Regions from separate parts of the Nocardioides sp. AE5 genome, predicted to be linked through region 1. Evidence: riboswitches for the same ligand, from Rfam matches in the RefSeq annotation. Region 1 holds a riboswitch; the other holds the start of a gene.

Region 1 (4,403 bases):
CGCCCGTTCGTGCCGCGCTATCCGGGCCAGGAACTCTTCCGCGGCTGGCAACTGCACACCCACTCCTATCCCGGACCTGCCCGCTTCGTCGGCAAGCGGGTGATCGTGGTCGGTGGCGGGGCCAGCGCGGTGCAGTTCATCGGTGAACTGGCGCCGATCACCGATGTGCTGTGGGTGACCCGTCGCCCACCGGTCTGGGTCGACCACTTCGACGGCGAGGCGGGTTATCAGGCCGTGGAGAAGGTGCACGAGCGGGTGCTGGCCGGCCTGCCACCGGAGAGCGTGGTCAGTGTCACCGGGCTCCACCTGCGCCCCCAGGAGCAGGAGGCCAAGCGGCTGGGCGCCTACGAGCGTCGCCGCCCCATGTTCGCCTCCGTCGAGGCGGACGGGGTGCGCTGGGCGGACGGCTCCTTCGAACCCGTCGACGTGATCCTGTGGGCCACCGGATTCCGGCCCTCGATCACTCACCTGGCCGGACTGGGGCTCCGCTCACGGCACGGCGGGATCCAGTTGGTGCCCACCCCGGGCTCCGGGCAGACGCCGACCGCGGCTGCCGCGGACCCGCGGGTGCAGCTGGTCGGCTATGGACCCTCGGCCAGCACGATCGGGGCCAACCGGGCCGGGCGTGCCGCCGCGCTGGCGGTGCGCCGCCACCTGCGGGCCGCTGCTGCACCACGCTGAATCGCTACGCTGGACGGCATGGACGACCCGTCGCGGATGCGCATCTCGGACGCGGACCGGCACAACGTGGCCGAAGTGCTCCGCGAGGCCGCCGGGGAGGGGCGCCTGGACCTGGCCGAACTCGACGAACGGCTGGAGGCGGCGTATGCGGCCAAGACGTACGGCGACCTGGTGCCGCTGACTGCGGACCTGCCGGCCAAGGGCCTCGACCTGGCCGGTGCGACGGCGCCTGCGCCGGTGCCCGCGACGGGCGGTGGTGCTCCGGTCGTCGGGACGCGCTACAACTCCTCGATCGCCGTGATGGGTGGCGTCGAGCGCAAGGGCGTCTGGGAACTCGGGGAGACCCACACCGTCTTCGCCCTGATGGCTGGTGTCGTCATCGACCTGCGCCGCGCGATCTTCACCGCACCGAGACGGTGGTGAACGTCTACACCGTGATGGGCGGCGTGGAGGTCATCGTCAATCCGGGCACGAACGCCGTCGTCGGGGGGATCGGGATCATGGGGGCCTTCGACGGGGTGCGGAACACCGTGCCGGCCCAGTCCGTCCCGGGAGCCCCGGTGGTCCGGATCAAGGGATTCGCCCTGATGGGCGGGGTCGGGGTGGTCCGCAAGGCCATGCCGACCGGGGACGATCCCCGGCAACTGCCCGGGAGCGCGTGAGCACTGCGGCCCGGGCCTCAGCCCTGGTCGTTGAGCCGGACGGCCTTGTCCTCGGCGGTGATCTCCAGTTGCGGTGCCGCCTGGCGGAGCCAGCCGATCCGCCACAGCGAGTGGATCACCAGCGCCATCACCACGGATCCGAGCACGCCCCACCACAGGTCGCTGAGCGTGTCGGTGTAGGCGAACTGGCGCTCGCTGTGCCCGGAGATGAACGCGAAGTATTCGGCGATCTCCCAGGCAATCGCTGCGGTGGCACCGAAGGCCAGCGCCCGCTCCACGACCCGGCCGCGCGACGTGGTGTGGTGCATGGTCAGCAGCACGACCGCGGCCGCCAGGATCCCGGTGTTCTGGAAGTGCATCCAGTTGTCGAACCACCAGATCTGGTCATAGAGGTCCATCCGGTTGCCCAGGATGTCGCTGAAGCAACTGATCGTGACCAGGAGGTCGGGGACCCACGGGAAGGAGGCGCGATCCTTCCAGAAGAGCAGCCACAGCACCGGGATGGTGAAGGAGAGCAGGGGGTAGCCGATCGCACGGGCCTCGGCGGCCTTGTTCTGCAGGTTGCTGCCGACCGGATCGATCACGGCCATCAGCAGCATGAAGACCAGGATGCCCTTCGCGGCGATGTCGACGATGCGCACGGCCGCCGGGGTCTCGTAGCGCACGGCTAGGGCGTCCGACATGGGGATCCTTCAGGTCTGGGGCTGTTCTCCGTCAACGAGGGTATGCGAGGCCGGTGCCGGAAGCCGAAACCACGCGCCGGGGGCGATGCGCTACTCTCGCCGGTGACCAACCCACACGGGTGCTCGCGGAAGCGGGCTGAGAGGGAGCTGACACCGCTCCGACCGTCGAACCTGAACCGGGTAATGCCGGCGCAGGAAGTGAGGAGCAGCACCATGCCTTGCCGTTTTCCGGTTCCCCGGATCCAATGCCTCATCGCCCCGGGCGACGACCTCGCGGTGTTGCCCGACCTCCGCGCCGCAGGAGTCGACGGCTTCCAGGTGCGCGCCAAGGGAGCCACCACGGCAGCCATGCTGGAACTGACCGCCAGGGCGCTCGAGGCCGGCGCCACCGTGGTGGTCAACGACCGCCTCGACGTGGCACTCGCCGCCGGGGCGCACGGCGTACACCTGGGCGCGGACGACCTGCCGGTGGCTGCCGCCCGGCGGATCGCCGGCGACCTGCTGATCGGTGCCACCTGCCGCGACGTGGATGACGTACGCCGTGCCGCCCGGGCGGGCGCGGACTATGCCGGGTTCGGCCCGCTCTTCGCCACCACCTCCAAGGCCGGACTGCCCGCGCCCCTCGGCGTAGCCCCGCTCACCGACGCAGCAGGGGACCTGCCGCTGGTCGGCATCGGCGGCATCGACGCGGCGCGCGCCGCTGCGGTGATCGGCGCCGGTGCCCACGGCGTGGCCGTGATCGGAGGGATCTGGCGACAACCCGATCCCGTGCAGGCGGCGAAGGAGCTCGTCCAGGCGCTCGGCTGATGCGCGTCCAGGTGCTCGGCGCCGGGATCATCGGCCTCTCGGTCGCCGACGAACTGCTCCGGCGCGGACACGAGGTGGTCGTGGTCGACCGCGCTCCGGGCACGGGCGCCTCGTTCGCCGCAGCCGGCATGCTCAGTCCCTCCAGCGAGGTCTGGCACGGCGAGGCCGAGATCCTGCGGTTCGGCAGGGAGGCCGCCGCGCTGTGGCCGGAGTACGCCGCGCGCTTGGGCGTACCGCTGCACCGCACCGGCACGGTGCTGGCCGGAATGGACCGCGGGGACCTGCAGCACGTGGAACGGCAACTGGCCCTGCTTGCCGGCCTCGGTGCCGGCGTGGAGTTGCTCACCGGGCGTGCCGCGCGTGGCCTGGAACCGGGCCTCTCGCCGCGGATCGCCGGGGCCGCGCTGCTCGTCGACGACCACAGCGTCGACCCGCGCCACGTGGTCGCCGCGCTGCTGGAACGGGTCGGCGACCGGCTCCGCCCGGCCGCATCGGGTGGTGTGGACGCCACGGTGGTGGCCACCGGTGCCCGGCTGCCCGAGCCTTGGGCGCACCTGGTCCGCGGTGTCCGCGGAGAGATCCTGCGCGCCCGCACCGACGACCCACCCGCCCGGACGGTGCGCGCCTGGGTGCGCGGGGAGCCGGTGTACGTCGTGCCGCGCGCCGACGGCGGCGTCGTCATCGGCGCCACCTCCGAGGAGCACGACGCGCCACCCGAGGTCACCCTCGGCGGGGCCTGGCGGCTGCTGGACGGGGCCCGCCAGGTGCTCCCCGGTCTCGACCGGGCGTTCTTCGCCGAAGCCTGTGCCCGGGACCGCCCGGCCACGGCCGACCACCTGCCACTGGTCGGCTCCGCGCCCGGTCGCGACGACGTGGTGCTCGCCGCCGGACTCTTCCGCCATGGCGTCCTGCTCGCGCCGCTGGTCGCCCGGCTGGTCGCCGACCACCTCGAGCACGGGCACCTGGAGGCCGCGCTCGACCCGCGCCGCTTCGCCGATCCGTCATCCACCCACAACCAGGAGTCAGCATGCAGATCAACCTGAATGGCGAGCCCTACCGGCTCGAGGCCGGCGCAACCGTCGCCGACCTGGCCGTCGACCAGGGGAGCGCGGTCGCGGTCAACGGGGCCGTGGTGCCCCGTGGCGACCACCCTGCCCGGCTCCTGGCCGACGGCGACATGGTGGAGATCGTGACGGCGGTGCAGGGCGGATGAGCCTGGTGATCGCCGGCGAGGAACTCGACTCGCGCCTCTTCCTGGGCACCGGTGGACTTCCCCGGCCAGCACTCGTCGCCCCGGTGCTCGAGGCCGCCGCCCCGGCGCTGGTCACCGTCAGCATGCGGCGTACGTCGGGCACGCGCAGCGGGGGACTGCTCGACGTGCTCCGCCGGCACGGGGTGCGGATCCTGCCCAACACCGCCGGCTGCCTCTCCACGCGGGAGGCGGTGCTGACCGCGGAACTGGCCCGCGAGGCGCTCGGGACCGACTGGGTGAAGCTGGAAGTGATCGGCGACGAGACCAGCCTGATGCCGGACGCGGTCGAACTGCTCGACGCTGCCGAGGCCCTGGTCG
Region 2 (4,403 bases), on a different contig from region 1:
CGGTCGGCAAGGGCTTCCTCAAGGAATACCCGTTCCGGGAGGGATACTTCCTCGACAAGGCGCTCGAGTTCCGCAAGGAACTGGCCATCCCGTTGATGCTGCTCGGCGGGATCAACCAGCGCGACACGATGGAGCGGGCGATGGGGCTCGGCTTCGATTTCGTGGTGATGGGCCGTGCCCTGCTCCACGAGCCCGGCCTGGTCAACCGGCTGGCTGCCGAAGCGGGTGGCAGCGGCACCTGCATCCACTGCAACCGGTGCATGCCGACGATCTATTCTCCCGGCGGGACGCACTGTCCGGTGCTCGCGGAGCAGTGATCAGGCAGGGATCGCGGTGACCACCACGTTGCTCAGCCACTCGGTCCCGTCGAAGTCCTCGCAGGTGATCACCACCAGCCGGTGCTCGCTGGCCTGGTCGAAGAGGACCGGCGACTGCTCGGCGAGTTCGTCCTTGGAGAGCACCACCACGTCGACGACCCGATAGTCGAGGGTGCCGGTGTCGGTGCGCACCGAGATCCGGGCACCCACGTCGACGGTCTCCAGGTCCTGCAGCGGGGCGCCGCCGGCGCGCATCGTGTGCCCGGTCAACAGGGACGAGCCCCGATCCGCGCCCGGCTGTGCCCCCTCGGACCACCAGCCCATCACCGAGGGACTGGCGGGGGGATTGAGCACGCCGTTGGGGGCCTTGATCGGGATCACCGGGGCGTCGACGCCGAGGTCCTCGATGATCAACCGCGACGGGTTGCCCGGCGTCTGCGGCTTCGCCTCGACCGGCGTGACGGACGGGGTCGGTGCAATGGTGGGCGCCGGACTGGCAGCAGCGGGTGGTGCGGCCGGGTCGGCGCTCTCGCGCCACCCCGAGAGGGCGCTCGCGCACAGCACGACAAGGGCGACGGCCACCGCCGCCGCCAGCGCGATCCCGAGATGCCGGCCTCTCATCAGTCCTCCCGGCACCATCGTATCCGGGTCAGGCAGGGACCGCCGTGACGATCACGTTGCTCTGCCAGGCAGTGCCGTCCCAGTCCTCACAGGTGATCACCACGATGCGCCCCTCGCTCTCCTGGCTGAAGAGCTCCGGGGAGGCCATGACGAGTTCGTCCTTGGTGAGCACCTGCACGTCACTGACCGCATAGTGCAGTTCGCCGTTGTCGGTGCGCACCACGATCTCGTCACCGTCGGCGAGGTTCTCCAGGTCGATGAACGCCCCGGTCCCGTCATGCACGGAATGGCCGGTGAGCAGCGCAGACCCCTTGGCGGAGCCCGGCTGTACGCCGTCGACCCACCACCCGATGACGTTGGCGTCCGCCGGCGGGTCGAGCATCCGGTCCTTGGTCTTGATCGGCACCACCGCGCTGTCGACGCCGAGCTTGGGGATCATGATGCGGCTCGGGGTCCCGGGCTCCTGCGCCGCTGGAGCCGTGGGCTCCGGTGTCGGCTCGGGCGTCGGGGTGGCGCTCGGTGTCGCCGCCGGGTCCGGGACGTCGGTGGCGGTGGGCTCCGGATCGGAGAAGGGATTGGTTATGAACGCCCACAGGAGCAGGGCGGCCACGACGGCCGCCACTGCTCCTGCGATGCGCCGGTGGGTCCGGCTCACTCAGGCTCCTCAGAGACCGGAGTTGGACCCGATGGGCAGCTCGGCCCCGTCGTCGTTGCCCGCCTCGTTGCCGGTGTCCTCGGTGCCTTCGTCGCCGGTGCCCTCGTCCTCGTTGCCGGCGTCATCCTCGTCGTCGGCAGGCGCGGTCACGGCGACAGTGTCGACCACGGCGTCCTGGTCCGCCTGCAGGGCGCAGGAGACCTCGGCAGGCAGCAGGCCGTCGAGGACGATCTCCTCGCCTGCCTCGTTGAACACGCTGATCGTGGTGGTGAAGTTCCCTGCCTCGATCGTCAGGTCACCGGCCTCGGTCGGTGCCAGCGGGGCACCGGCGCCGCTGGCAACGGTGTCCAGCGCGCCAGTGGCAGCAACCGGGGTGGAGGGGACGGTCAGGTTGGCAGTCACCTCTTCGCCACCGACGGTCGAGGTCACCACGGCCGTGCCGCTGATGCTGCGAGCACCGATGGCGTACAGCGTTTCGGCCATCGCGGCAGGGACGGTCACCGTCGACGTCACGTTTACCGGTGCGCCCTCGCCCACCTCCATGGTCTCCGGTGCGTCGGTGTCCACCACTGCGGTGAACACCTGGGGGCCAAGGGCGGTGTTGCAGTCATACGACAGCGTGCCCGAGACCGCGTTGGCCGGGCTGGTGCTGGCGAACGCCAGGAGCGAGCCAGCCATCAAGGTGGCAGCCGCAAACGGGCAGGCCAGAGCCTTCTTCTTCATAGTGCTTTCCCTCCCCGAGGCGGCTCCCTACCGCCTCAAGATCGGCTCGGCTCCCGACCGGGCCGATTGCGCTGGCACGCCCATTACCGAGCAGTAGCCAGGCCAGTCACCATATCGACAATCCGTGGAGGTGACAACCGTCACTCCCGCCTGTCCAGCCCGGGCACGCGCCGGAAGGGACGCGGGGCTAGTGGGCACATCGGAAGTTCTTCGGGTGTCCCGCACCCCGAGCACGCACCTCGCTGCGTTGTCCTCAGTCGGCGATGCTCCGCATCGCCTCCCTCGTCCGCCTTGCGATGCACGCACCCCGAGCACGGGTCACCCCCCGACGAACTTCTGGCGATACCCACTAGAGTGTCTGCCACGAGACAGGGGAGCCCTCCACACGGAGCGCTGAGAGTGCGGAACCGCCGCAGACCCTCAAGACCTGATCCGGTTAGCACCGGCGAAGGGAGTCGGAAATGAAGCACGTGTCCACCCTCGGCGCGGTGACCGCGCTGTTGCTGTCCAGCGCGCTGCTCAGCTCGTGCTCACTCTTCGCCGGAGGTGACGACCCGGGCGACGACACGGTCACCCTGGTCGTCCACGGCTCCTTCGACCTGCCCACGGAACTGGTCGAGCAGTTCGAGCAGGAGAGCGGGCTGACCCTGCGGATCACCGAGGGCGGCGACGGCGGCTCGCTGACCAACGCCCTGGCCCTCAACGTCAACAACCCCACCGGCGACGTGGCCTTCGGCGTCGACAACACGTTCGCCTCCCGCGCCATCGACGAGGGCGTCTTCGCCGAGTACGTCGTCGACCTGCCGTCGGGTGCCGACGAGTTGCGGCTCGACGGCGAGGGCGCCAACCGGATGATCCCGATCGACCAGGCGTCGGTCTGCGTCAATGTCGACCTGGCCTGGTTCGCGGCGCGGGAGATGCCGCCGCCGGAGTCGCTGGCCGACCTGGCCGACCCGACGTACCGCGACCTCTTCGTCGCCCCGGGCGCCACCACCAGCACTCCCGGGATGGCCTTCCTGCTCGCCACGATCGCGGAGTACGGCGACGAGTGGCCGGCGTACTGGGAGAAGCTGGTGGCCAACGGCGTCGAGCTCGCCGAGGGGTGGGAGGACGCCTACTACGGCTCCTTCACCGCAGCGGCCGAGCAGGGCGAGCGACCGATCGTCGTCTCCTACGACACCTCGCCCGCGTTCACCATCGACGACGCCGGCAACACCACCACCCGGGCCCTGCTCGACACCTGCTTCCGCCAGGTCGAGTACGCCGGGGTGTTGCGCAACGCGAAGAACCCCGAGGGCGCGCAGCGGGTGATCGACTTCCTGCTCAGCGACGAGGTGCAGGCCGCGCTGCCCACCAGCATGTACGTCTTCCCGGTCAACGACGAGGTCGCCCTGCCCGAGGACTGGGCCGCGTTCGCGGAGAAGCCGACGGACCCCAAGGACGTCGACCCTGCGGAGATCGCGGCCAACCGGGCCGACTGGTTGACCCGGTGGACGGAGATCATCAGCCGTTGAGGCGCCTGCCGTGAAGCGCACCGCCGCCCTGGTCGCACTGGCCGCCGTGCCGGTGCTCTTCCTCGGCGTCTTCTTCGTGCTCCCGGTCAGCGGCATGGTCGGCCTCGGCCTCGTCTCCGACGGCAGGTTCGCACCCGGCGAGGCGCTCGAGGTCCTCGGCCGCGCCCGGGTGCACCGCGTGCTCTGGTTCACCGTCTGGGCTGCAGCGCTGGCCACCGCGATCACCCTGCTGCTGGGCATCCCCGCGGCGTACGTGCTGCACCGGCTGGACTTCCCGGGGCGGACCGTGCTCCGCGCCGCGTTCATGGTGCCGTTCGTGCTGCCCACGGTGGTGGTCGGGATCGCCTTCAAGCACCTCTTCGCCGGTGCCCTGGCCGGGCTCGCACTCGACGGCACCCCGGTGCCGATCATCGCCGCGATGGTCTTCTTCAACCTCGCCGTCGTGGTGCGCACCGTCGGCACCTCCTGGGAGTCGCTGGACCCGCGTCCCGCCGAGGCTGCTGCCGCGCTGGGCGCCGGGGGCTGGCGCGTCTTCCGCACCATCACCCTGCCGGCGCTGCGCACCTCCATCGT

Evidence for each region. Region 1 has a riboswitch for thiamine pyrophosphate ahead of thiE (thiamine phosphate synthase). Riboswitches for the same ligand answer to the same signal wherever they lie in the genome.
Region 2: linked by a shared signal. The riboswitch ahead of Q9R27_RS01380 (thiamine ABC transporter substrate-binding protein) and the one ahead of thiE (thiamine phosphate synthase) in region 1 are both predicted to bind thiamine pyrophosphate.

The regions. Positions count from the first base shown of each region.
Region 1 is NZ_JAUZVI010000005.1:139,651-144,053, reverse strand. Features, by position in the region: gene Q9R27_RS09665 (NAD(P)-binding domain-containing protein) at 1-681, shown strand, start outside; gene Q9R27_RS09660 (DUF1707 domain-containing protein) at 700-1,104, shown strand; gene Q9R27_RS09655 (hypothetical protein) at 1,101-1,343, shown strand; gene Q9R27_RS09650 (hypothetical protein) at 1,361-2,026, opposite strand; TPP riboswitch at 2,132-2,241, shown strand; gene thiE (thiamine phosphate synthase) at 2,303-2,833, shown strand; gene Q9R27_RS09640 (FAD-dependent oxidoreductase) at 2,833-3,876, shown strand; gene thiS (sulfur carrier protein ThiS) at 3,861-4,046, shown strand; gene Q9R27_RS09630 (thiazole synthase) at 4,043-4,403, shown strand, end outside.
Region 2 is NZ_JAUZVI010000001.1:301,033-305,435, forward strand. Features, by position in the region: gene Q9R27_RS01360 (NADH:flavin oxidoreductase) at 1-317, shown strand, start outside; gene Q9R27_RS01365 (class F sortase) at 318-938, opposite strand; gene Q9R27_RS01370 (class F sortase) at 967-1,593, opposite strand; gene Q9R27_RS01375 (DUF6801 domain-containing protein) at 1,603-2,316, opposite strand; TPP riboswitch at 2,677-2,787, shown strand; gene Q9R27_RS01380 (thiamine ABC transporter substrate-binding protein) at 2,778-3,830, shown strand; gene Q9R27_RS01385 (ABC transporter permease subunit) at 3,841-4,403, shown strand, end outside.